One region of the Pradoshia sp. Z5_111 genome, then DNA from elsewhere that is predicted to be linked to it. Evidence: riboswitches for the same ligand, from Rfam matches in the RefSeq annotation. Region 1 holds a riboswitch; the other holds the start of a gene.
What was found. Region 1 has a riboswitch for preQ1 ahead of queF (preQ(1) synthase). Riboswitches for the same ligand answer to the same signal wherever they lie in the genome.
Positions count from the first base shown of each region.

Region 2: linked by a shared signal. The riboswitch ahead of AC4D4A_RS16615 (QueT transporter family protein) and the one ahead of queF (preQ(1) synthase) in region 1 are both predicted to bind preQ1.

Region 1 covers NZ_JBZCPQ010000001.1:301,294-317,279, forward strand. The annotation lists gene AC4D4A_RS01545 (NAD(P)-dependent oxidoreductase) at 594-1,295, shown strand; gene AC4D4A_RS01550 (amino acid deaminase/aldolase) at 1,741-2,913, shown strand; gene AC4D4A_RS01555 (D-arabinono-1,4-lactone oxidase) at 2,901-4,220, shown strand; gene AC4D4A_RS01560 (hypothetical protein) at 4,251-4,700, shown strand; gene AC4D4A_RS01565 (NAD(P)/FAD-dependent oxidoreductase) at 5,019-6,932, shown strand; gene AC4D4A_RS01570 (YhgE/Pip domain-containing protein) at 7,149-8,300, opposite strand; gene AC4D4A_RS01575 (TetR/AcrR family transcriptional regulator) at 8,430-9,014, shown strand; gene AC4D4A_RS01580 (metal-binding protein) at 9,242-9,721, shown strand; gene AC4D4A_RS01585 (NanQ anomerase/TabA/YiaL family protein) at 9,945-10,394, opposite strand; gene AC4D4A_RS01590 (C45 family autoproteolytic acyltransferase/hydrolase) at 10,793-11,815, shown strand; PreQ1 riboswitch class I at 12,095-12,141, shown strand; gene queF (preQ(1) synthase) at 12,267-12,767, shown strand; gene queC (7-cyano-7-deazaguanine synthase QueC) at 12,898-13,569, shown strand; gene AC4D4A_RS01605 (VUT family protein) at 13,569-14,111, shown strand; gene AC4D4A_RS01610 (hypothetical protein) at 14,440-14,613, opposite strand; gene AC4D4A_RS01615 (hypothetical protein) at 14,606-14,983, opposite strand; gene AC4D4A_RS01620 (FAD-dependent oxidoreductase) at 15,545-15,986, opposite strand, start outside.
Region 2 covers NZ_JBZCPQ010000010.1:49,682-65,667, forward strand. The annotation lists gene AC4D4A_RS16570 (hypothetical protein) at 1-140, shown strand, start outside; gene AC4D4A_RS16575 (amino acid ABC transporter ATP-binding protein) at 175-897, opposite strand; gene AC4D4A_RS16580 (amino acid ABC transporter permease) at 894-1,550, opposite strand; gene AC4D4A_RS16585 (basic amino acid ABC transporter substrate-binding protein) at 1,622-2,440, opposite strand; gene AC4D4A_RS16590 (STAS domain-containing protein) at 2,688-3,575, shown strand; gene AC4D4A_RS16595 (AI-2E family transporter) at 3,732-4,805, shown strand; gene AC4D4A_RS16600 (GTPase domain-containing protein) at 4,862-7,621, opposite strand; gene nadE (NAD(+) synthase) at 7,951-8,769, opposite strand; gene AC4D4A_RS16610 (DoxX family membrane protein) at 9,147-9,677, shown strand; PreQ1 riboswitch class I at 9,843-9,887, shown strand; gene AC4D4A_RS16615 (QueT transporter family protein) at 9,895-10,380, shown strand; gene AC4D4A_RS16620 (ferritin-like domain-containing protein) at 10,536-10,970, shown strand; gene AC4D4A_RS16625 (DUF5068 domain-containing protein) at 11,052-11,762, opposite strand; gene AC4D4A_RS16630 (DUF368 domain-containing protein) at 11,946-12,746, opposite strand; gene AC4D4A_RS16635 (quinone oxidoreductase family protein) at 12,972-13,952, opposite strand; gene AC4D4A_RS16640 (enoyl-CoA hydratase/isomerase family protein) at 13,972-14,745, opposite strand; gene AC4D4A_RS16645 (SDR family NAD(P)-dependent oxidoreductase) at 14,766-15,533, opposite strand; gene AC4D4A_RS16650 (2-phosphosulfolactate phosphatase) at 15,535-15,986, opposite strand, start outside.

The DNA.
Region 1 (15,986 bases):
CATGGAAGATAGAATATTTATCTGTACGAAGCATAAGATCCCCATGACTATTTGTAAAATCCACTTCATTTATGAAATGCTCACTGTCAAGTAGACAGTGGAAATAATAAAAATCCTTTTCTTTATTGGACAAAAGTATTTTGTTCAAGGGATTACCATGTCCGGGCTTAAAGGATGAACGTTTATACTGCCATAGTCATTAGAAAGAGGTAATAATAGTTTAATATTCTCATTATGAAATGCGAATTTTATCTATACCTGATCATAATCAAATTATGTAATAGTGGAGTCATACAGAAGGACTGGCAAGTGGAGTGGGAATTAGTGAAAATAAATCGCATGATTATATTGAAGACATTGGTATATTCCAATGCCTTATTTTTTGCTTTTCAATTAACCATATTGGATTTCCTCAAAAACAAATAAGATATTCTACTATAATGACCGTCACTGAGAAAGAATTGTTTTTATAAGTAGTGAAAATTGATAAAATTAACAGACAATTATATGATTATATTAAATAGTCAATCAAGTGCAAGTAGGTATGTTTAATACAAAGAACAATCCATAGTTTTCCTTAGAGTGACTCAGGGATGGATAGAAGAATTGGTCCAAGAAATGTTCAGTGGGCATTCTGGGAATGTTGGGATGATAATAAGAAAGGGTGGTGGATTGCTATGAAAATTATCGTTTTTGGTGCAACGGGCGGTGTAGGTCAATCTGTTGTGCGTCAAGGAGTTGAGGCTGGCTTTGAGGTGACCGCGTTTGTTCGTACACCGGCCAAGCTAGACTTTTCTCATGCAAATTTAAAGATTATACAAGGAAATGCTTTTAATCAAGCGGAAGTAACTGAAGCGATTGCGGGTCATGATGCTGTTATATCTTGCTTAGGGTCGAATCAAGGGATGAAAAAATCAACCGAGCTTCAAGAGATGATAAAAAAAATTGTTACTGGTATGAAGGAGCAACATGTAGAGCGGATTATCTACACTGCATCTGCGGGAGTCCATAAAGAATTAACAGGGCTAAGTGGTAAATTGGTCATGAGAATGCTCAAGAATCCTCTAATTGATCATCGGGCTGCAGTTGAATATATTCAATCACATGGATTGAACTACACCATTGTTCGACCGATGGGGCTAACGAATAATCCCTTTACAGGAAAGTACAGAGAATCTGCAACAAGTGTACCAGAGAAATCAAGATCAATACCGCGTGCTGACGTCGCACATTTTATCTTAAAAGCATTAAAGGATAGCCGTTATGAACATACGTCAATCGGAATCTCTACTTGAGGTGCACAAACAAGTCCTTTTCAACAGTCTGAGAGAGTCAGGGTGTTAATCTTAAACTACTTAGTATTGTGTATATTATTAACTATATCTTTAATAGGAGATTCAAAAATTCCACTTAGATATATTACAGAAACTGCATTATAAATAAGAGCGGTCTGTATAGTAGCTAGTAAATAAGGATCTCGCCTTTGCTGGGTATGTTGGTTTTAAAACCTTATATTAAGTCTAAAGCCATTGATGAGTTTACTATATCAATGGCTTTTTTAACTCCATGAAAAAGTATGATACCACCGTTAAAAAACATCTACTACCATAATATGAGATAAACTTTTTATGCGTTTATCTTTTCTGGTAAACGAAATTGTTATAATAAGTCTGAATATTTTGAATAAGTTCTATTTTTAATCATTCTCCTCGTTTATTATGAGAATGAGAGGTGGTGTTAATGATGCTATATGAATTATCGAAGGAGTTGTCTTATCCAGCCCTTTTGTTGGATTTAGATGCTCTAGATCAAAATTGCAGGAGAATCGCTGAAAAAGCAAATGGAAAAACGGTCAGAATTGCTACAAAATCGATACGGTCAATTCCAGTTTTAAAAAGAATTCTCCAATCCCACCCTGTCTATAATGGCGTAATGTGTTATAGCCCCTATGAGGCTGTTTTTCTTGCAGAACAAGGCATTGAGGATATCCTTATAGGTTATCCATGCTGGGATTCCAAAGCTCTTAGCAAAATAGCTGAACTAAATGGAAAAGGTCATCAAATTACCTGTATGGTCGATTCCTATGAACAGGTTGAGCATTTAAATGCGATTGCTAAAGAGGCAAATGGATTATTTTATTTATGCATCGATATTGATATGAGCACCACATTTGGTAATCTCCATTTTGGAGTAAGGCGTTCCCCATTAAAAACAGAAGAAAGCGTTATTCAGCTAGCACAAATTATACAGGAATATCCATCGCTAAAGCTTTTGGGAATCATGGGTTATGAAGCACAAATAGCTGGGGTAGGTGATCATCTACCATCTCAGAGGCTTAATAATATAGCGGTTGCTTTTATGAAAAAGAAATCAATTGATAAAATTAAACGGCGAAGGGAGACGGTTGTTCAATCCCTTAAGAGTGAGGGTGTACAATTAGTATTTGTTAATGGAGGAGGAACGGGAAGTCTTGAAACTACATCGAAAGAAGAAGCTGTTACGGAACTGACAGTGGGATCAGGTTTCTATGCTCCTTTGTTGTTTGATTATTACCGGAATTTCCGCTTCACACCTGCCTTATTTTTCGCATTGCCGGTCGTTAGAAAACCAACCCCCAATATTTATACTTGTCTTGGAGGTGGATATGTCTCCTCTGGAGTGCATGGTCAGGATAAAGTGCCTTTGCCTTTTTATCCGCCGGGGGGTAGATTATTACCATTTGAAGGAGCTGGGGAGGTGCAAACCCCTGTTTATTATGAAAAGGAAACGTTGGAGATTGGAGATGTCATTATCTTCAGGGCAGCAAAAGCGGGAGAAATTTGTGAACGGTTTAATGAAATCATTTGTCTTGCGGATCAACAAATCGTTGATCGATATCTTACCTATCGGGGGGAAGGGAAATGCTTTCTGTAACGAAGATGATCCAAGGCAAACGATGGAGAAATTGGTCTCATACATGTGAAAGTATCCCAGAAAAAATCCTTTATCCATCCTCAATTGAGGAGGTTGTTTCAATCGTTAAAGAAGCATCAAAACAAGAGAAAAGAATCAGAGTTGTAGGAGCTGGGCATTCATTTACGAGTTTAGTAAAAACGGATGATTGGCTCATATCTCTTGATTTACTTAGTGGAATTGAACAACTTGATGAGGCAGCCAGTACTGTTACCGTTATGGGTGGTACCCGGTTATTTCAATTAGGAGAAGCACTTGGACAAGAAGGATATTCTCAGGAAAATTTAGGCGACATCAATGTCCAAAGCATTGCGGGTGCTATTTCAACTGGAACGCATGGAACTGGACTGGATTTTGGTAATATTCCAACCCAAGTAGTAGAAATCATCATTGTTACAGCATCTGGAGATGTTCTTACCGTCTCCGAAGAACAAAATCCTCAATACTTCAAGGCTTGTCTTATATCGCTTGGTGTTCTTGGAATCATTGTAAAAGTAAAGCTGAAGATAATTAAAACGCTTATCTATGAATACAGAAGTGAAAAAATAGAATATCAACCTTTTGAGCAACAGCTTGAACGTTATATCAATGAAAACCGTCACTTTGAGTTTTTTCTTTTCCCCTACTCAGATTGTGTACAAGTTAAAACGATGAATATTACACATCGTAAACCAAAGGGGTTATTCTTTCATAACTTAAAAAATCTCATTTTTGAGAACTATTTATTTTTTTTACTATCAGAGGTATGCCGTTTATTACCAAGGAGCAGTCGAACCATTAGCAGAATATCTGCGAAGGCCGTAGGAACAACAGCTATTACGGCAAAAAGCTCTGAGATTTTTGCTACTCCAAGACTTGTGAAGTTCAGGGAAATGGAATATTGTATTCCGCTTCAATACTTTAAGCCGGCTATACAAGAGATTCGGGAAAGTATTGAAGTGAAGAGGCATAAGGTTCATTTTCCGATAGAATGCAGGACGGTTAAGGCAGACGAGATTTGGCTTAGCCCCTCTTATCAAAGAGATTCCGCTTATATTGCTTTCCATATGTACAAAGGCATGCCATATGAAGAATATTTTCATGAGATGGAAGCGATTATGCAGAAGTATGAAGGAAGGCCACATTGGGGGAAAATGCATAGCTTAGGTAAACATGAATTATTTTCCTCCTACCCTAAACTGCCGGACTTTTTAGCCGTAAGGCATGAACTAGACCCGCAAGGAATTTTTCTAAACGACTATATTAAAAAGATAATTATTGATGAATAAGAGAATAGCCTTACTATAATCTAATCTTGTATTAATAGAAATTCCGATTGGCAGGCATTGTTTCTAACACAGTATTCCTTAAGTCGTTTATTAGCAATCAAGTGTGAGGCAGGGATAAACATTCGGCAAGGCTATCATGATCAAAATCGGGAAACATTGGCGGTTTATTGTAATTCCTTCTTACCTGAGATGAAAAAATTAGCAGAGGAATTCATGGCAGCTTATCGAACTCAGTGGATGGAGGAGAATAAAATATTCGGTCTCGATGTATTCGATCTTCGGATGGGTGGCCTGCTGCAACGGATTCAAACCGCCATTAACCGGCTCGATGACTACCTTAAAGGCAGGATCAACGAGTTGGAAGAATTAGAACAAGAGATTCTCTATTTTGATGGCCGGGAAAAGGATGACGAAACAAGCGCTATCAGTGCTAACTTATGGCATACAATTGCAACACCTTCTGTTATAGCAGGAATATAGCATTGCTTTCTGGTTAAGATAAAAATGAATAAACAATATAAGATATCAGAATATGTTCTAAAACCTGTGTAAACAGCAGTCAGGCTGAGTATGACTGCTGTTTTTTCAACAAAACGTTCAAATAAAGCGTTTAAATCACATTGATTAAATTTATGGAAAAATTTACAATAATTGTACAGATGGTGTTTATCTTTACAATCTAGTCATCATCCTTTATGTGAAATATATCACATAAAGTTATCTAATAATATATGAAAGCAAGGGGACGCTTCTGGCATGGTTAATCGAATTTGTCCCTTTCAATGAGGTGGCCACAAAATGATGGTATTAGAACCTATTAAAGTCGGAAATTTGGAACTGAAAAACAGATTTGTTATGGTTCCAATGGGAGCAGAACTCGGGAATTTTGATCCAAGAACAGTAGATTACTATGTTGCCAGAGCGAAGGGCGGAGCATCGATGGTGATGACAACCGTTATTGCAACAGAAGCTATAGATGGCCATACCCCTGCATCCACATTGACAGAAGAAAGCTTTGTAGGCTTTAAAGAGCTAGTAGACAGGGCCCATGAATTTGATTGTAAAATCTGCCTTCAAGTAGTGCCCGGAATTGGATTGGGAGGGATAGGAGAGGGCAGGGTAAGGCCTGCATCTGCCTCAGCTACACCATTATATCCCGGTGCTAAAATAACCTTTGAGGAATTGATGATTGATGAAATTAAGTTTATACAAGCTGAAATTTCCCGAACAGTGAAATTAGCGAAGAGAGCAGGAGCAGACGCCATTGAAATCCATGCTTATGGCGGGTATCTGACAGATAAATTCATGACCAAACGATGGAATATCCGAAAGGATGAGTATGGCGGAAGCTTTGAAAACCGGATGAGATTTTTAATAGAAATAATCGATGTCATCAAGGAAGACCTTGGAAGTGATTTTCCCCTCCTTGTTAAATTCACCCCGGATCATTTCTTGCCAGTGGAAGAAGGGTACAGGGGAATTGAAGAAGGAATAGAGATTGCCAAACTATTAGAAAGCAAGGGTGTCCATGCATTACATGTTGACGCTGGCTGTCATGATAATTGGTACATGGCAATGCCGCCTATTTACCAGCAGGATATGGTTCCGCAAATGATTTCATCTGCTAAAATCAAAGCTGTCACGTCTTTGCCAGTTCTTTCAAATGGGCGCTTAGGTGACATTGAAAAGGCTGAAGCAGCACTTCGAAATGGTTGGATTGATATCGCAGGAGTTGGAAGAGAGTTTTTGGCAGATCCTAATTTTCCAAAGAAAGTGATGGAAAATAGAACGGACGAAATCAGACATTGCATTTATTGTAATGAAGGCTGTATTGCTACCGTTTCTGCTGGAAAGAGCATAAACTGCGCCGTCAATCCTCTTACGGGCTATGAGGGATTGAAAGAATTGAAAGCAGCAAATGAACCGAAGCGTGTTCTGGTGATAGGTGCGGGTCCTGGTGGCTGTCAAGCTGCCATAACTGCTGCAGAAGCAGGTCATGATGTGGAAATATGGGAGAAAAAAGCCTATCTAGGAGGGAACTTTCATAATGCCTGTATGCCTCCGTTTAAGCGGGACGGAATGAAAATTCTTGATTATTATCGGACAAAACTTGACCGGTTAAATATCTCGATAAAGTATTGTAAAGAGGCAACGGAAGAGGCGATTTTAACCTATAAAGCAGATTTGGTCGTTCATGCTACCGGGGGCAATCCAATTATGCCAAGTGCAATCAAGGGGCTGAATAAGAGCCATGTTTACACAGCAACAGACGTTCTGCAAAATCAGGCTCTTCTTGGAAATAAGATATCGGTTATTGGCGGCGGGCTAGTCGGCTGTGAAACCGCAGTGGTGCTTGCAAATAAAGGAATGCAGGTGACTATTATCGAAATGGCTGAAAAAATGTTACCTGAACCGTTATTTATACAAAATGCCATGATGTTAAATCAGCTTTTGCAACACCCAAATATCACATTTAAAACATCTTCAAAAGTAACAGAAGTACAAGATCGGGCTGTGGAAATTGAGGTAAATGGCAATAAAGAATGGATCGATTGTGATAGTGTAGTGGTAGCTGCAGGATTTTCGCCTAACGATCATCTATATCACTCTTTAAAAAACAAAACGAATATTGTTAACGTTGGTGATAGCGTGAAGGTTAGGAAAGTACTCGATGCGGTACACGAAGCATATGATGCGGTCTTAAATTTGTAGAATTATAATAAAAAGCTGAGACAAATCTACGAATGAACAAAAAAGCCGGTAGAATTTTACGACGAGTAAAATTCTGCCGGCTTTGATTTTAATCTAGTGATGTCCCTGCCTCTATTCATGCTTTATTTATATAAGACGCTTAAAAGGGCAGATCTAGTTGGACAGACTGAAGTCAAATATTTAGAATGTTGTCATAGCACATCATTCTAAATACGCTTATTTAGTACCAGTTCTTTGTGCACGCACAGGTTTAAATACAGACGATACGTACATCATTAACCCTGCAATACCAATTCCTAAAATAATGTTAAATGACTGGCCAGTGTAGAAGCCGCTGCCGAAATAGAAAATTTCACGTAATCCTTCAGATGCAAAGCGGATAGGAACCCAAGGGCGAATGAAGTTTACAAAGAAATCAGGTAGCATTTCTTGTGGTGTCATTAAAACTCCCATTCCCAATAACATGACAACCATGAATAATGTAATGGCCGGTTTACCAATCCAGGCAGTTACCCCAGAAACTAATAAGAAGAAACAGAAGGCTGCAAATGATACGAATGAACCAACCAAGAAGTAGCTAGGCATATTAATACCAGCGATTAAACCAAGCGTTGCAACGGTAAAACCAGAGAATAGGGCAATAATTATGCCGAATAATGCTTGACCTCCCATTAGGTGTAAGGCCTGTTTACGTGTTAACAATTCTTTTTTTAAAATGTTTGATGAAGCTAAGAATACAATGAAGCCACCGATTAAGGCACCTACCCAGGCAGGCACTGCCATTAAGGTTGGAGCACTTCCGTTTGCCGTTGAGGCTGTAACGGCATTGAATACTTTTTCTTCAGAAACAATCGGATTCACAAGCACAGATGCCTTGTTAGCCTCTATTTGTTGGCCGTCCATTTGAGCAACAAAATTTGAAGAATATTGGTTGTTTAATTGAGTAATTAAAGCTGTTAAAGCAGTCTTCGCATAATTTGCACCTGTTATGTTATAACCTTGGTTAATATATACCTGTAAAGTTGCTGGAGAGTTGTTTGATATCGCATTCTGTAAGGAATCATTATACCCTTCAGGAATGATTAAAGCTGCATAATACTCTTTATCATCAAACGCTTCTTCAATATTTTCTTCCTTTTCATTTGTAAAAGCTAACATCGGTTCTTCGCCGTCAGTGCCTTTACTCATTTGTTCAACAGCTGATTCCACAGCGTCCACATGTACACCTTGATCATTTACAATAAGTGCAACCGGTAAATTTCTTACTTTTGGGTTTCCCTGTGCAAATAAGTTTAATGAGAATAGAGCAATTATTAATATAACTGCAATGGGAGCTGCCCATGCTAATTTTTCTTTAAATAATCTCAATCATTTTCTTCCTTTCTTAGTAAACAACATATTGTTCCGTAATATTTATTCATTTTATAATTAAGGTGTAAGCAGAAGCAATAAACAAAAGTAAACAGTGTGTTCATTTTTGGGAATAGAGGGTTTTTTATGAGTATTTATGAAGAAAAAAATCGTAAAACTAAACAACTTATTCAACGGTCATTTTTACAAATACTAGAGAATAAGCCGTTTGAAACGATTACGATAGGTGATATTGCTAAAACAGCACATATAAATCGCGGAACATTTTATTTACATTATCTAGATAAATTTGATTTGCTTGACCAAATTGAACAACAAATGTTTAGAGATTTAGGAAAACATATTGACCAATTACAATCTGGATATTCATCTACATATACATTTGAAAAAGACCAAGAGCAATTAGCAGCAACTTTATTCAGCTTCATAAAAATGCATGCTCCATTATTAAAAATATTTTTAAGCAATCATGGCAGAGCAGGTTTTCACATTAGGTTTAGAGATGCCTTTGCAGAAAAAGTACGTATTAATTTAGAGAAAAACGAAAGCATTCACACAAGGTTAATAGGTTCTATGGACTATTTTTTATCGTTTATTACATCTGCTTTTTTAGGATTAATCGAACAATGGGTCCAAAATGGTCTAGATAAAACACCTGAAGAAATGACAGCCTTATATATTGATATTATTTCTTTTATTCAACAAAAGTAAGGGAGCTTTTAAATCTGGGAAAATTCATCCTACAACGCTGTTTCGTGTCTAAACAAAAGCTCTATGAAAGCCAAGATTCTTGGCTTTTTTTATTTTTCCAGCGACGAATGAAAGAGCGAACGTTTGTTTTGAGCGAAAATGTGTTCCCTGCTCTGATTATCCCCTATAATGGAAAACAATGGCTGGTTCAATAGAGCCGCCATAAGAGAACAAAACGGAGGATTAGGATGGCAAACGGGAGAGCGCATAAGAAAATTAATCTAATATTTTTAGCAATTGGAATCGGGGCCGTGTTGATCAGTTCACAGCACTATGTACATGGGATATCCGTGATAATAGGATATCTCTTCGGCACCTATTGGATGAACCCTGATTTGGATATAAAAAGCAATCCGTATCGGCGATGGGGATTCTTACGATTCATGTGGATTCCCTACCAAAAATTGAAGCATCGCTCCATCTGGACACATGGGTATGTGATTGGAGATATCATTCGGTATCTTTATGTAACGGCCTGGATTATGTTAGGAGCGGGTGCAATGAGTATCCTGACAGGTGTGCCATATACTGCATATATAGACCAATTAGAGGAGATTGTCATTGAACATAAATTGTCTATCTTATCCTTTATTGTCGGGAATATGCTTTCATCTACTGCACACATTTTGACCGATCATGCTTCAACCACATTCAAAAAGATCTTTTAACCAAAATCCAAATCTCTTTTCGTCTAGTAGAAAAGGGATTTTTAACATTTCAAGAGGGATTATCGTTTGTTAAACTCCAAACGTTTTCCCCAAAAAACCGTTTAAACAATCATCCTACTGATGTAAGATCAACTTAAAGAATTATTGAATAAAAAAAGGCCATAAGGATACAAGCTAGCTCAAAAAAAGAGGCAAAATCAACTCAATGATTTTGCCTCTTACATTAATCGCACAATACTTTTACTACTGCTTTTTTTACAGCTTGTGGTTGTTGCACACAAACACCTGGCATATGAGCGTCTTGGGGCATAAACACCGCAAAACATCCCTCTTTCACGATAAGATGGTTACCGTCGCCATTTAAGAACATTACATCATTTTCTTTTTGTTCCTCTACGACTTCTGTATCTTCCTTATTTGTATAAACCATTCTTTCCTCGCCTTTAATGACGTATTGGATATCTGTATATGAATAATGAGCTTCCATGCGACAGTCTTCAATAAGCTTTGTATCATATTCTTGAATCATTACGAAGACCTTGTCATTTTCAATTTCATACTTTCCTACCGGCAAAGCCTGCAAATCATTTTCTATTAAAAAAGCAAAGGCTTTCTTTAATCTTGGATGCACTCCATTATATAATGGAGCATTTGATAATTGATCGATAATCATATATGTTTCCTCCGATAAGCGATTTATCTTATATAAGTATATAAAATAGTAACATATCCAGTATTAGCGATACAAGAACTTGTATACCAGTCTGGTTTATAGGATAACAAATAGTGAAATGACACTTCCTTTATTTGGATATAGATAAACTGTATAATCAAAGGTATCCAGCTATAGTAAGTGCTTCTGGAACATTGTGAGTATGAGAGATAGGCAAGAAAAAGATTGAACGGTGATTTCTATATTACTTATTTTTTAGTGAGACAATATCCAGAATAGAATGGTGAAGAATCCCAGAAAGTTAGAAATGATTCGAGAGAACGTGATAGTTAAATGAGATGATTTGGATTTGTAACGAGGACTACAATCGAGACAAGCAAAGAAGGGGAGAATTACGAATGGAAGAGTTGATAATCAGACTAGTAGAGTTAAAGGGAAGCCCTTTTGAATATGGGCTAAAGCAAAGTGATGAAATTAAGTCGACACTGATTTCAAATCAACTGCGTTTACTTGAGGATTTGAGCACTCCTTCAAATACGAAGAAAGCAAAAGAGATATTAAAGGATCTGTCGCCGAAACTTTTAGAGGAACTTAGAGGCTTAGCGGAAGGACTGGATATGGAGTTAGACACCATCATTAGACTTTATAGCGGCTATGATGTGACTTTTCCATCAATGGGTTGTACGGCATTCATAAAGGATGACTATTATGTGCGAAACTATGATTTTAGTCCTGAGCTTTATGATGCTAGACTTGGTTTCTCAAAACCAAGTAATGGCTATGCCAGTGTAGGATTTAGCCAGCAGGTAATTGGCAGACTTGATGGGATGAATGAAAAAGGGCTTGTAGTTGGATTACATTTTGTAAATAGTGAACATAAATCAGCAGGTTTTCTTGCGACGACAATTGTAAGAATACTATTGGAACAGTGTGTTGATATAGAAGAAGCAATCGACCTCATTTCAATACTTCCCCATGGATATTGCTACAATTATTCTATTACTGATCCGAGCGGAAAAGGTGTAATAGTAGAAGCCTCTCCTCAGAAACAGATTTTTAATTACAGCCCTCCGTTAATATGTACAAATCATTTTCAATCAAAAATATTGCAAGACAACAATAAGAAAGAGATACAAGGATCCATAAAACGTAAAGAGTATGTAAGCAGTCTATTAACAGAGGAACTTTCTCCTTTAACAGCGTATCGTCATTTTAATGACGGCAATTCTCCTTTATTTTTTAACTATTATAAAGAGTACTTTGGAACTTTGCATACAGTTGTTTATTTGCCAAAGGAATTAAGTCTTATCGTTGGTGTAGGGGAGAATAGTGAACCAAAAATGTTTTCCTTAAGAAAATATTTGGATGGTAATATTAATCTTCCTAAAGTATTAAAAGGAACGATTCAACAAGCGGAATAAAATAAATGGTCCATCCCTCTGTGGTGTTGTTTAAGTAGGACATTGTTTTTAAACAGAATAGATGGCAGCGTAAATTAAAAAACGGATTAATCCCATCAATCAGTAGGGCTAGTCAGATGAGCATTTTATGGAGAAGGATTGTAAATAACTTTATAGCGGAGACTAGTATGAGATTTTTTATTGAGTATATTACAATCAGTTATCTTTTTTATTTTTCCTTTTATATCCATTAATGGGTGTGGTATGATAAGAGATAATTAAAATAATATCTGAAGATTTTCAGGAGAGGTTCATAGCGGATACCCTCTATAAAAAACTATGGATACATGTCATTCTCGCCATGTCCATATATTGGACGTGGCTTTTTTGACTTTCTAAGTAGTTATTTTTATAGAAAAAGAGCATGCCCCTCCTTGGAATGATTAGATATCTAATTCAAGGAGGGTTATTTATGTCTGGTCGGCATCAAACAGAAGGATTAGAGGATTTAACGTTATTAGGAAATCAAAATGTGAAGTATGCATTTAATTATGCACCTGAAGTATTAGAGTCTGTAGATAATTTACATTCAGACCGGGATTATTTTGTTAAGTTTAATTGCCCTGAGTTTACAAGTCTCTGTCCAATTACGCAGCAACCGGATTTCGCGACCATGTATATTTCGTATATTCCGGATAAAAAAATTGTAGAAAGTAAGTCACTAAAATTATATTTATTTAGTTTCCGTAACCATGGAGATTTCCACGAAGACTGTGTCAATATCATTATGAATGACTTAATTAAACTGCTAGATCCACGTTATATCGAGGTGTGGGGTAAATTTACTCCACGTGGGGGTATTTCAATCGACCCTTGGTGTAACTATGGCCGTCCAGGTACGAAGTTTGAAGAAATAGCAAATTATCGTTTAATGAATCACGATTTATATCCAGAAAAAATTGATAATCGCTAACTGCAGGTTATGAAAATATCAATAAAATCCTTATAGCCAAGGGAGAGGTTGTTAGCAACCCTCTATAAAAAACTATGATGAACAGCGCATCTATCTTAGTGCTGTTTTTCATTTGAATGGAGAATGATCAATGAAGCAAGAAAAAGCATTAGTCGTGTTTAGTGGCGGACAGGATAGTACGACATGCTTGTTCTGGGCAATAAAAAAATTTGGAGAGGTAGAGGTTGTGACATTTAATTATGGACAACGTCATGCATTAGAAATTGAATGTGCAAAGCAAATCGCTAATGAATTAAACGTCCATCATCACATTTTAGATATGTCATTACTAAATCAACTTGCTCCAAATGCATTAACACGCGCTGATATTGATGTGAAGGATGGTGTGGAAGGTGAGTTGCCATCAACATTTGTACCGGGCCGCAATTTATTATTTTTATCGTTTGCAGGTGTATTAGCAAGACAAATTGGTGCAAAGCATATTATTACAGGTGTTTGTGAGACTGATTTTAGCGGATATCCAGATTGTCGAGATATTTTTATAAAATCGTTAAACGTCACAATCAATTTATCAATGGAAGAAGCCTTTGTTATACATACACCTTTAATGTGGTTGAACAAAGCAGAAACGTGGGCCTTGGCAGATGAATTAGGTGCATTTGATTTTGTAAAAGAAAAGACCTTAACGTGTTATCAAGGTATTAAAGCGGACGGCTGTGGCGAGTGTCCCGCTTGTAAGCTGCGTCTACAAGGAATGCACACATATTTATATACCAAACAGCATATAGGAGGATCAAAATGATACGCATTCTATTTTATTTAGCATCAATTGTAACGGCAAATGTACTGACAGCCCGCTTTGCGCCATTAGAATTTTGGATATTCATAGTTCCATTGGGCTCATTCTTAATTGGTGCAACATTTATCTTCCGTGATTTGGTCCAGAATAAACTTGGTCGTAAGAGGACATATGGTTTTATTTTCTTAGCTCTAGTATTATCAGCTACTGCATCTTATTTATTAGGAGATACTCTAATTATCGTCGCAGCCTCTGCATTATCATTTTTGATAGCAGAAACATCTGATACAGAAATTTATACACGTTTAAAACTGCCGATGGCTTGGCGTGTCTTTTATAGTGGAATGGTTGGTGGTTTGTTAGATTCAGTTGTGTTCGTCATTGTAGGACTGAGTCCATTAGGCGCTGGATATATTCCTTGGTCAGCTGTACCAGCTGCGATTATTGGTCAGATTATCGTGAAAGCATTTATGCAAATGATTGGTGCTTATCTATTAGGGAAAGGGTTGTCTTATAAAGAAAAGCATCTGGCGAAAGTATCCTAATAATTACTTTCATTAATGTTATACTTGAATCAATTCAGATGTCAGAAAAAAAGCAATTCATAAGGGGATGAAGGTTTGGGTGGTGTGTTTCTTTGATAAATTTGAATTTCAGAAAGTGTAAGTTCAAATTGTTCAGATGGTAAAAATGCATCTATAAAAACCTCGTCCCTTCACTAGAGTATATGTTGGTAACTTTGTTTTTTCGACAAAGATTTTTGTACTCTTTTTATATACTAATAGAAAAATATGAAAGAAGGGGCCGTCACCAAATTCAATCTACACTGCTTTGAGGATAATCCTGTTTTTGTCTCTATAAACCAAGCAAATTTCATATTGGTTTTGGCTTAGGTCCTCCATCAGGTTCGTTATTATCTTTACCGTTATCGGGACGAAACTTATCAATAATTATATCTATGATAGTCCATAAAACTTTTTTAATAATTTGTTTTATTAATTCATTGTCCTTTATCCAACTAAAAAATTTACCAAAGAAGTTAATCATTTTCTAACCACCACTTTTCATTAATCATTGTTTGAGCTATTTTTGCCATTCTTTTATATCTTTTATTGCTAGCTACCTTCTGTAACATTAGAATTTTTAAGTTTCCATTAGTAATATTTGGTGTATCTTTTAAAATTTCTTGTGTATAAAGAGTAAGTTCATCGATATCAAAAGAATACCGATTTACTATTAATTCTTTTATATCTTTGGCAGAAAGAGTATGTTTATTTTCCTTAATTAATACTTTTTCCACTGCTATTTCTACTAAATACTCAAAATAATTCATTTTAAGTATAGGATACTTTTTGCTCTCTTTTTTAATGATTTTATCCTGCTCTGTACTAAATTTTTCAGCGTGTTTAGTTGGCATTTTAATCACCTCTTTAAGAGTTAATAGTGTTAAAAAATATAATTTTAGTCTGTTAAATAATCTTTCATTTTATATGTTTGATTTTATTTGAATATTCTGATAATGTCTAGTGTTATGATGTGTAAACTTTAATTATTTCAGGAATAATTGTTTGATCTGCTGTATATTTCATTTACTAAAAGAAAGAATTTAAATTGGAACTAAAAGTTGCTAATAGTAAAGTTAGAAGGATTTAAGCAGTCTATTAAAAGAGGGGAATTACCGTGATATTAATGTCGGTAATACTCCTATATTTTTTCAAACTATAAAAGCTAACTTGGAACACTGTATACTGTTATGATTCAGAATTATGTTTTATTATTGGGATTGGTGAGAATATTGAAATGAAACACTTCCGCTAATTGAGTATTTGAATGGAAGGTTAATAGTTCCATTTTTTGAAGAATAATTAATTAAAGCAGATAGATAGTTGTTATATAAGTGACTATCATATAAATAACAAAAGCATAAGAACTAGAACTTTAATTGTTCAAATGCTTTTGTCTGGGTTCAAAAAGTCTCTTATTTTTTATCCTTACAATGCATGGAAGCTACGTAACCAAAGGTCATACCTGGTCCCAATGTTGCTCCTGGTCCAGGATAAGAATGACCCATAATGGATGATGAGCAGTTACCACAAGCGTATACATTATCAAATACAGTCCCGTCTTCTTTGACAACCCTTGCTAATTCGTCTGTAACTACCCCGCCTTTAGTGCCGATATCCCCTGGGTAGACTTTCATTGCATAGTAGGGGGCCTCATTAATTTCAAGTAAATTAGGATTTGGCAGAGAAGGATCTCCGTAATATCGATCATGCGGCGTTTCACCTCTATGGAAATCTAAATCCTTACCATTCCGGGCAAATTCATTGAATCTGTTCATTGTTTTAACTAAATTTCCTTGTGGTATATTTAATTTGTTTTCTAATTCCTCGACTGTATTTCCTTTCAAAACAACACCA
Region 2 (15,986 bases), on a different contig from region 1:
CGATTAAACAAAAACTTGCTTCTAAGCAACAATCAAATCAAGCCGGCAGCCATGTAAACGGACCTGTCAAAAAAACAAAAGAATTGCAAAGCCAACTGACAAAGAAACCAAACAACCAACGCAAACGTACAGGTGTATAACGACTCAGGGACTGCTATTGCAGTCCCTTTTTCATTATAAAACTTTACTCAAAAACAGCTTTGTTCGATTGTGCTGCGGATTTTCAAATAAACTGGTCGGTTCATTTTCTTCAACGATATATCCATCATCCATAAAAACAACCCGATCTCCCACCTCACGCGCAAATCCCATTTCGTGTGTAACAACCACCATTGTCATTCCTTCGCGCGCAAGCTCTTTCATAACCTCAAGGACCTCTCCAACCATTTCCGGATCAAGTGCTGAAGTTGGTTCATCGAATAACATGATTTCCGGCTCCATTGCCAATGCACGTGCAATGGCGACCCTTTGTTTCTGACCACCTGACAATGAATCTGGATAAGCATTTTCCTTATCTAATAGACCTACCTTTCGAAGGAGCTCCAAACAATGTTTTTTTGCTTCTTCATCAGGAACCTTTTTCACCTTGGTAGGTGCCAGCATTAGATTTTCCAGTACCGTTTTATGAGGAAACAAATTGAAATGTTGAAATACCATTCCTGTTTTGGTTCGTACCTTATTAATATCAATTTTTTTATCGGCAAGATCTACTCCGTTTATAATGACATGTCCGTCCGTTATTTGCTCCAGTAAATTTAAACAACGAAGAAAGGTGGATTTCCCTGAACCAGAGGGACCTATCACTACTACAACTTCCTGAGGTTCAATCCTAATAGATATATCTTTTAATACCTCATTGGATCCAAAGTTTTTTTTCAAATTCCTAACATCTATCATTTTGTCTCCATCCTTCTTTCCAATCGATTTAATAACAAGCTAAGAGAAAGCGTAAGGATGAGATAAATCACAGCGGATGTTAAATAAGGCTCCCACACCCGATAATATTCAGTCGCCATAGCTCTACCCCAATACGTTAATTCTGGAGCTGCGATAACAGCGGCTATAGATGACTCCTTAATCAATACAATAAACTCATTACCCAGAGGCGGAATAATGCGCTTAAATGCTTGTGGTAAAATAACGTACCTCATAGCCTGTCCATGAGACATCCCAAGCGACCTGGCTCCCTCCATTTGTCCCGAATCAATCGACTGAATGCCTCCTCGAAATATCTCAGCTATGTATGCAGCTGAATTTAATGAGAGGGCAAGAATAGTTGCGAGTATGGCATTTGTCTCTCCTGTCAATGCTGGTACAACACCAAAGTGAACTAATAGGAGTTGGACAAATATTGGAGTCCCACGAAAAAAAGCAATATAGCAATTTAGGGGAATAGATAACCATTTCCTTTTGGTCAATCTACCAAGACCGATTAATAACCCAAGAATCGAACCTATTAAAATACCAGCTATTGAGAGTCCAATTGTATAAAGTGTTCCTTTCATTAACAATGGAGCATAAATTTCAATAATATCCCACCTGAAGTCCACATCTGTTCCCCCTTAGACAAAGATTGCGCAGCACAGCATCACCTGTGATACGCAATTCTCTCACACCTTTATTATTTCGATTGCTGAGCTTTTAACGTTTCAAGATCTGGATCAATCCCAAACCATTTTTTATAGATTTCAGTATATGTTCCATTTTCTATAATTGCTTTTAAAGCTTTATCCACGGTAGCCCTATCTTTACTGTCCTTCGGAAACATTAAGCCATAGTATTCATTGTCAAATGCATTTGGGTCTTTAACTACTACAAACTTATCCTTAGGATTATTTTTTGCGTATTCCTCGACAACTCCATTATCAGCTACAACAGCTTTTGCACCACCTTTTTTCATATCCATAATCGCCAGTACAGTTGTTTCAAACTTCTTGATGTCTTTATTATTTTTGCCTACTACCTTTTCAACCGCAAATTGACCTGTCGTACCAGCCTGAACAGCAATTTTCTTCCCTTTTAAATCCTGTGCAGATTTAATATCGCTGCCTTCCGGGACAAGAATTTTATTGGTTGATAAAAAATATGGAACAGAGAAATCATATGTTTTTTTCCGTTCATCATTTATTGAGATCGCTGACATCCCAAACGCTGCCCTTTTGTTTTTAATCTCGACAAATAATGGATCCCATCCTACATGTTCAATATTCACTTTAAAACCGGCTTCCTTCGCCATAGCATTCACAATATCAACGTCAAAACCAACCAATTTACCTTCCTTCTGGAATTCAAATGGTGAATATGCCGCATCAGTCACGACTCTCAACGTCTTATCTGTACCGCCTTCACCGCCGGCACTCTCTTCCTCCTTCGAACCGCAAGCTGCAATGACAGTAATAATAGCTATCATAATAAACATAAATAATGATTTCTTTTTCAAAATGACGCCCCCTCTTGTTTTCTATTTTAAATATTCAGAAAAGTCTATGAATAACATTATAAGGTTGCTTACAAGAATACGCAATTTAATTTTGATTTTTTTGTATTTTATTACACTAAAAGTCAAAACTACAAATTCCTTTAAAATAACCCATGTTTTTCTTCCAAAAATAGTAATTAATTAATTGTGTTTTTCTCATAATACACGCAAAATATTGAATATAGAATGGTAAAGAAAAGAGGTCATTATGGAAACTAAATCAAAAGCCTTATATGATTATTTGATTACTCATTCAGATGAAATAATTGAAGATTGGTATTCACTAATGCCGAAGAGTACTGAAGCAGATTATTCTCTTAACGGATCTATCCATACAATTAATGCATTAAAGAAGCAGTTTAAAGAATATTTGTTTTTAATAGCAAACAACTTGTTTCAATCAGAAGAAGAGAGAGATTATATAATAAAAGAACGCACATTATCTATTGCAGAGGTACGCCTTGAATCCGGTACACCTCTAAGTAATTCTATTAATGCTGCCGGGCTTTTAAGAAGAGTTATATGGAAGTACACCCAAAAATTTATCGATATTACCAGCTTGGATATTGCCTTTAAAGATATTTTTTTCTGGGAGGAAAAGTTTAATTCTACAATAGATCAACTTACACATAGCTATACAGAAAACTATACAAACATATTGATAAAGCGAATCCACTCACAATCCAACCTAATCAATGAGTTAAGTTCTCCTGTGATTAAATTGACTGAAAATATCGGATTACTGCCGATAGTGGGTGATATTGATTCCACCAGAGCCAGAGCTATAAACGAAAGTACCCTTCAGCAAAGTGCAGACAATCAAATTTCCACATTAATTATTGATTTATCTGGTGTATTTATCGTTGATACTTTAGTCGCCCACCGCCTTTTTCAAATGATAGAGGCACTGAAATTAATTGGCGTAGAGGTAATCATGACAGGCATCCGTGCCGAGGTGGCACAAACGAGTATCCAGCTTGGAATCGATTTTTCAAGTATCCAAACAGAAAGCAGCGTAGCTCAGGCATTTAATAAATTAGGAATTATAATTAAAAGCAGTAAATCGTCATTTTCGAACACGAAATTAATATATTAGAATACTAAACAGCGATTATCACTTTATTTATTAATGATAATCGCTATTTGTATTCTCAGGATATATGGCGCCATCTATTTACTCTACATTGGAGTATAAGTAAACCAATTATGGGTATAGATGTGAAGACGTTGATTAAACATTTGGGGGTGCTCTATGTGGTTTAATAAACCTTTTTATAAGTATGCAACCGGCACTATTTTAATACTAATCATTATCTATTTATTAGGGAAGATTGATTACTTTATATGGCCTTTTCAAAAACTGATTATAACTATCTTTTTTCCGATTTTAATAGCTGGGCTCCTATATTATATATTGAGGCCGGTCGTTCATTTTTTGAGTAAGTATATGCCGATTACGATCAGTATACTTCTCATCTATGCATTAATCGGCGGAATGGGTTACGCTGCTTTTCATTTCCTGGGGCCCGTCATTGTTTCTCAGAGCGAAGAACTCATCGATAAAATACCGGAAAGATTAGAAGCAATCACATCCGAGTCAAAGGAAATTATAAATGAGAATGCCGCTTCAACTTATTTGTCCGTAGACAAGCTCACTCAATACGGGAAAGAATATGCGGAAAGTGTTCCTAAAGTATTATCTGATCACGCTGTAACCATTTTTTCAACGGTTACAAGCATAGTTACTGTACTTTTAATTGTTCCCTTTATTGTTTTTTATTTTCTTAAGGATGGTCATAAACTTAAACCGTTTTTATTAAAACATATCCCTGCTAATGTAGAGGACGAGGGCAACAGAATATTAAGGGATGTTGATAAAACCTTATCCACTTATATCGTCGGGCAATTTACCGTTGCAATTGTCGATGGCATCCTGATGTATATTGGATATCTAATTATTGGACTTGAGAACGCATTAATCTTAGCTATTTTTGCAACTCTACTGACTGTTGTACCTTTCCTTGGACCGTTCCTTGGAACCATCCCTGCGATTATATCAGGTCTATTAATCAGCCCATTTACAGCCTTTAAAGTTCTGATTCTATTAGTTATTGTCCAACAGCTTGAGGGCCATCTCGTTACACCTCAGGTAATGGGAAAACGCCTGGACATCCACCCGCTGACGGTTATATTATTGCTGCTTGTAGCAGGTTCTTTATACGGTTTTATAGGAATTCTCATAGCTATACCTACTTATTCAGTAGTAAAGGTTGTTCTCAAAAATTTCATCAAATTCTATAAACTGCGAACATCTGAAAGCTCTTAAACATATAAAAAGGTGATTTTAGAATGGCTTAACCACCATCCTAAAATCACCTTTTTTTACCTTGAAATAGTTTGAACTTCTTTTTGACCAATCAAAATCCATTCGTATTGTCGTAATCGCAATTCGTATAGCTTTAATGGGTCGCGATACAATTCTGGCTGAGAACGCATCTTCTCAAGCACGCCATTATGTTCAGCAATTTTCTCAGTCGTATCTGCCATTGCACCATTCATTACTTCTGTCGGATCTGCAAAGAACATTGAAACATCTCGAGTAATCGATTTTTCAAACATATCAAATTGCAGCAGGAATTTATCTGCAATCAATTGAGCGACCTCAGTATAATCCTGTGTTTCAATCAAGGTTGTATATTTATTGTACATAACACTTTTATTCGCAATCGAGCCAAATAGCATGCCTGCACTCTTCAATAATAATTGTTGCGGTGTGTGGCGAAGCAGTATATTAATGGTCTCCATTTGTACACCGCTCGTCATTCGGTTTGCATCCCTGCGCCAATCATCCAGCACTCTGAAATCACATTCCATTTTCATTCGTTCTTCCTGATAAATAGCATTGAAGCCTTCAGCCATTTCTTTTAAATACGCCTGGCTCTCTTTTAACTCTACTTCCGCTTCGGTAATCCAATCCTTTAAGGAATAAAAATACTTAGGCAAAATGGTATTCTCCAGGTATTCCTGTATCCGTACATTCATTTTCTCATTTAAATCTATATGAATCTTGCGGAAATCACTGTCCTCTGTAATTAAATCTTTGCTGGCACGAAGAATTTTAGGTACAGCTGCCTCCACATCAAGGCGAATGGCTTCCTTCCTTTGTTTAAACGTCTTACGCAACAATACGGCTTTTTCTTTCTCCAAATCCTCCATCTGATTCTTCGCACCATTTAGTTTTGCTAAAAGGTCCTCATTCCATTGAATGGATTCAATCAAGCTTTCTTCCCTTTCCAATCGTTGGTCGAGCAAGCTTGATATAGTCTCACGTACAAAGTGAAGCAGCTTAGCAGTACGTGCGCTTTCCTTATATTTACTTGTTAGATTCATTTTAATAAATTCAGCAAAATCTGAAAGCTGCCTGTTGCTTCTATAATGAGCAGAATGAGCAAAGATTGTTGCATTCGGCAGGTAAGGACTGATTCTGGACCATGCTTCATCCACTATACGAATAGCCTCCTGATCATTGTGAACAAGATCCATTTTATTTAATAAGAAATGAATTGGCAGATCAGGTGCTTGTTCATGAAGGGCCATTACAATTTCGCGTTCTTTGTTTGTAAATGGATCATTTACATCTAATACAAGTAAAAGACCATCTGCCATATTCAAATAACGGCGTACTTCCTGGATTTTATTATTTGCAATGCTGAATCCCGGAGTATCGATGATTGCTATTTGATTGTCGGCCAAAAATTGGCTCGGAAGCTGGTATTCGATGATACTTGGCTTGTTATCAACAAAGTTTCTGTTTGAAACTTTCTCTTCAAGCTCCTCTAGATTTAGTGGATTAATTGAAGAGTCTGTCACTTCCATTATGCTTTCTTCTTCGGCATTTTTAAACATGATAGCCGATGAAGTTGGTTTATCAAATAACTCTTCTCCTAAGATAGAATGAATTAAGGCAGATTTACCGCTACCGCTAGTTCCGGCAATCATAATATGTTGTACATTTATATCTAATAACTCATCAATAATCCATTTTTGTCTTTCGCTTACAGATAAATTATTTTGGTTTGCCCATTGATCAAGTTCCTCAAATAATCGAACGCTATCCTCCAAGCCATTCCGGTTATTTTCAGCCTGCATTAACACTCTCTCTGCATGATCAATATCAACTTGGCCTATCATACCAGGAAAATTATCATTCCATGACAATATAGCAGAAGAAGCTAAAAGAGCATGCTTCCGATCTGTAATGCGAAGCCAGTTACGTAATAAACTTGGTAATAAGCCTTTTAATGTTTTTAATAATTTATGTCCATTAATTAATTCGAAGTAACCCACTTTAAATAAGAAGGATAAATCTGACCATGGTTCGGGATGTACAAGTTCAAGATCCTGCAGTAAATCATTAAATCCCTGAACCCATTGCAAATATGCCGGTTCGCCCTTATAGCTGTTCCAAAGAGATACTGCAAGTTGTTCAAATTGACCACTGTCAATGGAATAGAGCTTATGTAATACTTGATAAAAATAGCCAGGTTCCATATTTTTCGTTACACCTTGATCAATATAGGACTGCAGAACATCATACCAAAGCAATGACTCCGTACGAATGGATTCATTTACTGCAAGTTCAACTGCACTATTCCAATCACGTTGCTCTTCAAAGAATGAACGTGCTATTTCTGTCACTTGAGAATCATCTGGATTCAACTTAACTACCTTTTTAATCGTTTTATCAGCCAGTTCAGTTTTATCCAATTTCGTATATAGAGCAAATAATTGCAATCCAACTTCGGTATTCAATATAATCGAGTCTGATTCAATGGATTTATAAAGCTCTTCAGCGTTTTTATACATAGCCATTGCAAAGTAAGCATCCGCCATATTCTTTATAGCCCAAGGCGCCAGATCATTGCTAACCTTTTCCCATTTAAAAATGGAAGTCTCATAGTCTTTATAATGGAAATAAAGCTCTCCCTGAGCAAATCTAAGCGTTGATAGCTCAGGCAATTCCTTTTGTTGTTCTGCCAAAAATTCTTCACTTATTATAAGCAACGGATTCGCCGCATTATCGTTTGTTAATAAGGTTTTATATAAGGACTTTTCAATCAAGTTATTTTCATTATTCATCATACGACCCCTCCCTGGTTCTCTCACACAAATTTGTTCAATAGAATACATTATAACTTATATAGTGTAATAAAATTTGATTGCAAAATGGTTTCGGTAAAGTTTCATCTTCAATACAATATGATAGCAAAATGGAACATTTGTCATATTTGAAATAAATATAATACTAGATTATATCCTATACCCTCAGATAATTAACTAAAACAATTCGTGTTTTTTATTTTCCTTCAATTAATTATACCAGTATATCGTTATCTTAATCACGATTCATTTTCACCTTACAATAGAATAAGCCCATGATTATGAAAATCACAGGCTTACTTTTTGGTTAGTTATTTCCACCAATTATCATGAATGGATGCAGGCATTTGACGTTTGTGTTCTGTTTTTAAATATTGCTTTTCAATTTTCAATGCAGCTTCAGCATCGACTTTCCGACCTTCCAAATAATCGTCAATCGTATCATATTTTAAGCCAAGTTCTGTTTCATCAGCTTGCTGCGGTTTATTATCCAGCAAATCGGCAGTCGGCTCTTTCATATATAGTCTTTCCTCAGCTCCCAATTCTTTCAGCAATTCTCTGCCCTGGCGCTTAGACAATCCCGATAATGGAAGAACATCAGCTCCGCCGTCTCCATATTTTGTATAAAAACCTGTCACTGCCTCAGCAGCATGGTCTGTTCCTATTACCAAAAGTCCATTTTGTCCACCAATAGCATATTGTGCAATCATACGAAGCCTTGCTTTCACATTCCCTTTATTAAAATCGGTTAATGCTTCATTAGTTGCTTCTTTGTATTGATCCGTAATGACATCGACAGTAGACTTTACATTAAAAGTAATATTTTCATCTGGTTTAATAAATTGCAGAGCACGCTGAGCATCCTCTTCATCTTGCTGTACTCCATATGGAAGTCTGACAGCAATAAATTTAGCCGCAAACCCTTCCTCACGCAGTTCTTCCACAGCCATCTGAGCCAGACGTCCTGCCAATGTAGAATCCTGACCGCCACTGATTCCTAGAACAAATCCTTTTGCTCCGCTCTTCTTTAAGTAACTTTTTAGGAACCCAACTCTGTCTTTGATTTCTTCTTTAGGGTTTATTTCCGGTTTAACATGTAATGCTTCAATAATAACTGATTGTAAGCTCATTCCCATTCCTCCTTCAAACACCTATACTATTATTTTCCTTAAATGTTCTCTTTCTAACCTTTTATCATTAAATATATTTTACTCTTATATATAAATTTTTAAATAGGTCATTTAATTTAGAGTATTGTTTTTTTATCCTTATACACCACACAAAATGGATAATTGTGTAAAAGTTTGTGAAGGAACGAACAATATCACGTTTGTAAAGTTGTTTTTAGTATTAACTTAAAAGGTTCACATATTTTTGTACAAAAAATGAAACACAGGGATAATACACCACATTATCAAGCATATGGTATATAAATAAGGTATAGAAAGTTACTGGCACTAAAAACCGCGGATTAGAGCCAGTTAAATCCATATGGGAGTGATTTAAAATGATGAATTGGTTACGAACTAATAAATATGCCTCCGGACTATTATTGATTATAAGATTGTATCTTGGTTATGAATGGATGATTCATGGATTTGAGAAAATTAAAGGCGGAGCATTTGATGCATCCGGATTCCTTGGAAATATTGTTGCTAATCCTGTAACTGGTCCAGATGGAGGTGCACTGTATCCGATGTATGGTTCATTCATTGAAAAATTTGCGATTCCTAACGTAGGGTTAATCAACATCTTAATTCCATGGGGAGAATTTCTAGTTGGGCTGGGGTTACTGCTTGGTGTCTTAACAACTACAGCTGCCTTCTTTGGATTATTAATGAATTTTATGTTTTTATTTGGCGGAACAGTATCTACTAACCCGCTCTACATCATACTGGGAATGGTTATTCTTGTAGCAGGTGCAAATGCCGGCCGATTCGGTGGAGACTATTACGTTCTTCCATGGATTCGTAAAACAATCTTTAAAAAGGATGACATAAAGCCAATTAATACAAAAAAGTTAACTCCAAGTCATTAAACTAACGATTAAATATCTGTGACGCCGAGATTTCTCTCGGCGTCTTTTATTGATTTATGCCAGTCGATCATAACTATACGATGATGTTTTGCCATGATCCAACTACAATCCTTTGTTGACTAGGCATCTTATTATGCTTATGATTATTTGGTGTCTTCGGAAATACTAAACGTGGTTCGTAACCATCCCACGATAAAAAACTAAGGGAGAGAAAAAAATGAATATTAGAACGCTTGCTGTAAATGGAGTTTTGGCAGCCTTATATATTGCTGTCACTATAATCGTACAGCCAATCGCATTTTCGAACATTCAGTTTCGAGTACCTGAAATGTTCAATCACTTGATTGTATTTAATAAAAAATACATGTATGGGATTGTAATAGGAGTATTTATCTCTAACCTCTTTTTCTCATCAATGGGTGCATATGATTTAATATTTGGTGTTGGCCAATCCATACTAGCATTAACAATCACCATTCTAACCTTCCGATTTGTCCGCAATATTTGGGCAAGGATGGCTATTAATACATTCGTTTTTACTTTTACCATGTTCTTAATTGCTATAGAGTTAAATATTGTTTTGAAACTTCCTTTCTGGTTTGCATGGGCAACAACCGCAGCTGGAGAATTAGCAGTCATGACAATTGGTGCTCCAATTATGTATGCTCTCAATAAACGTATTAATTTCTCAAAATTAATCTGACTTAATAATCCAAGCTTGGTCCTTTATCGGATCAGGCTTTTTATTATGTAAAAATATTCCTGAACATTTCAAAATCCTGCCACAAAAAAAATGCTTAATATGTAGTAAAGTAGGGTACATTTGAATTATAGAATATAGAAGGAGTGGATTATAGAATGGAAAAAAAATTAAAAGAATTAATAGATGGTTTAAATGAAGATCTAGCAAATGAATATGCTGCATCAATCATGTATTCTAGCTATGCGGCAATGGTTTCTGGTTTATACAGACAAACACTGAAACCTTTCTTTGAAGGTGAAATAGCCGATGAACAGGGACATGCTTTATATCTTGCAGAAAAAATCAGTACATTGGGTGGAACACCAACTGTAACACCAGCAGAAGTTAAACAAACCACTGATGTTAAGGTAATGCTTGAATCTGCCTATCAGGCAGAAAAAGATACAATAGATCGCTACGAAACACGCAAGAAACAAGCTGAGGAATTAGGCTTAACTGAATTAGTTGTCAAACTAGAAGATCTTATCTCCGATGAAACAGGCCATATGGAAGAGATTGGCCGCATTCTTAGTGACTCCAGATTTGATTAATTCTTAACAATCTGCAACATATTTAACACAGGGAAAGAACCGTAATTCTGACAAGCAGAATTACGGTTCTTTTTATGGCTATTACTTCGGTAATGGAATTTCAAATTCTGTCTTTTTCCCATCAAATAAATCTTTACCTTCACTATTTAGGAATGGTCCAAACTCCAATTTTAAATTTCGCGTTTTTGAAAACAAATCCTTGTCTATTAAAAAGACATGAAGCTTTTCACTAGATGTTCCTGCAGCCATTTCTCCTTGTTGGCTCGGCTCAAGATTTGTTTCTGGCAGATAGATTATTTGATTATCGTTCCCTCTTAAAAAGGAACGAATGGATTGATATATCAATGGTTGTTTGGAATTGTTCTCAAGCTTTAATTTCGCTGTAAGCACTATACGGTCTTTATCATTTAAATTTTTGAACTTTGATTTAGCTGCCTCTGATGGGGTTATCTCAGCATACTGTATACCTTCTAACGTAATGATTACGTCTTCTATATTTTTAGTGTCATTTATTTTTAAATTTTCATATAGTATCTTTTTCACACCCATATTACCAGAAGTAAATCGATCTTGATACACCTCAGAGGATACAGATGGCTCTTCTCCTTTTGATGCCACGCCATTTTTTGTTTCTTTATCATCGGTACCTTCATTATTATCGGTACTTACATCTTCTGTAGTATGATTCTTTTTATTTTCCTCGTTTATCGTCTCTTCTTTTTCACTTCCACATGCTGATACTGCTAAGATAAGAAATGCCAAAAATATAAACCTCAGTCCCTTTTGTATCATAATTCAACCTCCAATATTTTTTTATTGTAAAGTTGTTAGTTAATTTATACCTCTGCTTAATTCTTAATATTCTAAACGTAAACGACATTTTCCTATCTATCTAACATAATTGTTTTAACAATGCAGGCGAAACAAAATAAAAAAGGATTGTACGAGACAATCCTTTTACTTCCTATTCAATCATTACTTCGTAAAGATTTTCGTTACCAAAAGACCTGACACAAACGTTATACAACATAGCAATATCGTACCTATTCCTGTTGGTAATCCAGGAACGACCACAAATATAGATCCAATAATTAATCCCATTATGACCGCAAACGTCATATGTGGATATGCCCTCAGTAAAAAGCTGATTGCTTTACTGCTCACAATAAAGCCAACCACTGCTCCAGCCCCTACAAGGATAATAATCGAAAAGTTTAAATCTGATAAAGCAGAAATAACAGTTGAATAAACACCGAGCAACAATAATATAAACGAGCCACTAATGCCTGGAAGCAGCATAGCCATACTTGCAAGCCAGCCGGAAAAGAATAATCCAAGCCCAGATAAAAGCGTTACTTCAGATATAACAACAGATTCATTCGGCTTCAGGAAACCTAGTGCTGCCATCATGATTGCAACCAAAACGACAACCCCATAATGCTTTCCTGTAAAGTGTTTTTTCACCTCTGCCTGTCTTATAATAAAGGGTAGTACACCGATGATTAATCCTACAAAAAAGAATTGTGTCGGTTCATGATGATGTTCCAGCAAATAATCAATCAATCGGCTAAACGTCAGTATAGTAAACCCCATACCGATTGCGAGTGGCAATAAAAAGCCCAGATACCTTCTCCAGTCACGGCTAAAAAAGCCACTGATTGATAATAATAAGCGATCATAAATACCTAATATAAACGCTATGGTTCCTCCACTTACACCGGGAATTAAATCACTGATTCCCATTAACATACCGCGATATATGTTTTTCCATTCCATTATTTTTTCAGTCCTTATATTTTATTTCACTATAATAGTTTACAAAATAAGAACTAGTAAAAACAATGGCACATAATACAAATTAAATAGTTTTTCACTCATTTTAATATCAATATAAATTATATAAATATAATAATTTTGAATAATATCACATTTATCCATACTCTTATTACAATAAAAATAAGCATGCCAGAACTGCATGCTTTACAAGAATGCTATTAATATTCAACGACGAATTTCAAGTATTATCTTTCCTGCTGTTTTCCTCGACTGCAATAACTCATGCACTTTTGCTGCTTCATCGAGCGGATGGACTTCACCTATTATTAATTTTAATTTTCCCTCTTCTAAGAATGAAAAAAGATCACGCATACTCGGCAATAGCAGTTCTGGCTTTCTCATAATTTGCGGAAGAAAGAATCCAATGACCGACTGGTTTCTGGCCATTAAGGATGATGGGTGCATTACGGCCTGTTCTCCACTTGCGACACCATATATCACCAATCTCCCGAACGTAGCTAAGCATTTCAGTGTCTCCTTAAAAATATCACCGCCAGCCATTTCGAGCGCCACATTAACTCCACGGCCGTTTGTCGCTTCCAGCACTTCTTTATACCAACCCTCTTTTGTATAGTTGATACATACATCAGCTCCCAGAGAACGTGCAAGCTCCAGCTTTTCTTCTGTGCTGGCAGTTGCAATTACCTTCCCTGCGCCCATTAATTTAGCCAATTGGACTGCTAAAGTCCCAACTCCTCCAGCTGCTGCATGAACGAGAACTGTTTCACCCTCTTGCAATTGCCCCATTGTTTTTAAAATATGGTAGGCACTCAAACCTTGAAGTGGGAGGGCGACCGCTTTTTTTAAATCGAGTTCTTCTTTCAGGAGAATTACGGACCGAGCGTCTGCAACAGCATACTCAGCATATCCCCCAGATTCAATCAGCGTGACCACCCTCGCTCCAACATTTACGTACGTCACTTCTGAGCCAGTTTCGACTACAACCCCGGCAACTTCAGCTCCAGGCACAAAAGGAAGCTGGGTTGGTACAACATATTGGCCTTCACGTCTGGCAGTATCTGCATAATTCACACCAACTACATGTATTTCAATTAATACTTCATGTGGACCAGGTTTCGGCCTATCTAATTCGACCATTTTTAATACTTCTGGTCCTCCGTATTCAGTAAATTGAATGGCTTTCATAATACATACTCCCTTTCACTTATCTGCCGGTAAATTGCGGCTTTCTTTTTTCTTTAAATGCAGATACACCTTCTTGATGATCCTCCGTGGCTATCATCATCGTTTGAGTGATGCGTTCTCTCTCCAGGACATCTTCGAGAGTGGCCGTAAAAGAATAATCAATCAGTTTTTTCATTTGCCCATATGCTTTTCCTGGACCATAGGATAGCATAGTCGCATATTGAATTGCTTCATCACGCAAAGCTTCTAAAGGTACAAGTTTATTAATAACCCCAAGTTCATATAAACGTTCTGCTGGTATCGGTTCAGCTGAAAAGAAGAATTGTTTCGCTAAGTGTGGACCAACTAAACGTGGTAGGAAATAGGAACCACCTGCATCCGAAATAAGGCCAACCTTTGAAAAACTTAAAGCGAACTTACTCCCCTCAGCGGCTACAATCAAATCACAGGCAAGCGCCAAATTAAAAGCAGCCCCTGCCGCAAAACCATGTACCGCCGCAATAATAGGAGTCTCAATCTCCTTCATCGTTAAAATACATTCATTTATGACTCCTAAATACTCGTAGGTAGTAGCTGCTGATTTGGTTCCCATCGTTTTTACATCTCCGCCGGCACTAAACGCCCGTCCTGATCCGTTTAGAACAATCACTTTTACATTAGGATTTTTATCCGCTTTTTTTAATTCACTAATTAGTCCTGTTATCATTTCCGGACTAAAAGCATTCAAGCTTTCAGGTCTATTTAATGTCAATACTAAAACTGAACCTATTTCTTTTATTAATAAGTGTTCCATCATCCATCTCCCCTTCTCTTTTACGTAATCATCCATCCCCCATCGACCAGTACATCTGTACCTGTCATGTATGAAGCTTCACTCGATGCTAAAAAGGCAATAACATTAGCTATTTCCTCACTAGTTCCTACTCTTTTTAATGCTGTGTTGCGTTCAATTGATTTCACAAACCGTTCATTTGTTAAAGACCATTCTGTCAACGGTGTTTCAACAAATCCAGGTGACACGGAGTTTGCACGGATACCATATGGTGCCATTTCAAAAGCAAGTGCCTTCGTAAAATTCAACACAGCTGCTTTTGCAGAACTATAATGAGGTATATGAGCAGCAGCCTTATGGCCTGATAGACTTGCTATATTGACAAATGCCCTATTACCTCCACGGTTAGCTTGCTCCATCATAAACTTCCCAAGTATTTTTGAAACCAAAAACACACTCTTCAAATTTACTTCCTGAACGATATCCCAAGCCTCTACGGCCGTATCCATTATTTTTGATTGCACTGAACCACCTGCATTATTGATGACCACATGCAAGTCCATAAAATGATCCTCAATAAAATCTAACAACGCGGTTACTTCCTCTTCTTTCGTAACGTCGGCCGCAAAACAGGTTGCCTGGATATGATGGCTTTGATTATTAATTTCATCAACAACGCTTTCAAGCTTTTCTAAGGTTCTTCCAACTAGAATGACATTTGCCCCTTCTTTCGCCAAACGCAGAGCGGTGGCCTTTCCAATCCCGCTGCCACCCCCGGTGATCACGGCAACTTGTTCTTGAAATCGCATCCTATGCCTCCTTTTTTGCCGTTAATACAACGCGATTATTTTTAAACACAGGAACAATCTCATAACATCCACTTGTACTTGATAACAGAAGGTCTTCCTTTAATCCATATCTGGTTAATAGCAATCCAACTCTGGATGCTGCCAGGACTGAGTACGGATTTGATGAATGGCTGTCATAGAAAGCCAATGCAGCTTTTCCAGCGTCATTCAGCTCAATCTCTTGTTTGGTTCTACAGGTTATATTTGCAATTAAATGGCCGGCACCATAGAAATCCTCTAGGCTAAATTCTCCTGAATTTCCTGAACAAATCACGACAATCGTTTTATCCTTGCTACTTTTCAATAGCGCCTGTGCCAAGGCAGCATTATTAAGCAAGGAGGAGATATACACTTGATTTGCATGTGCTGCTTTATGTAGAGCCACCGTGCCATTAGTCGTTGAAAGAATCAAGG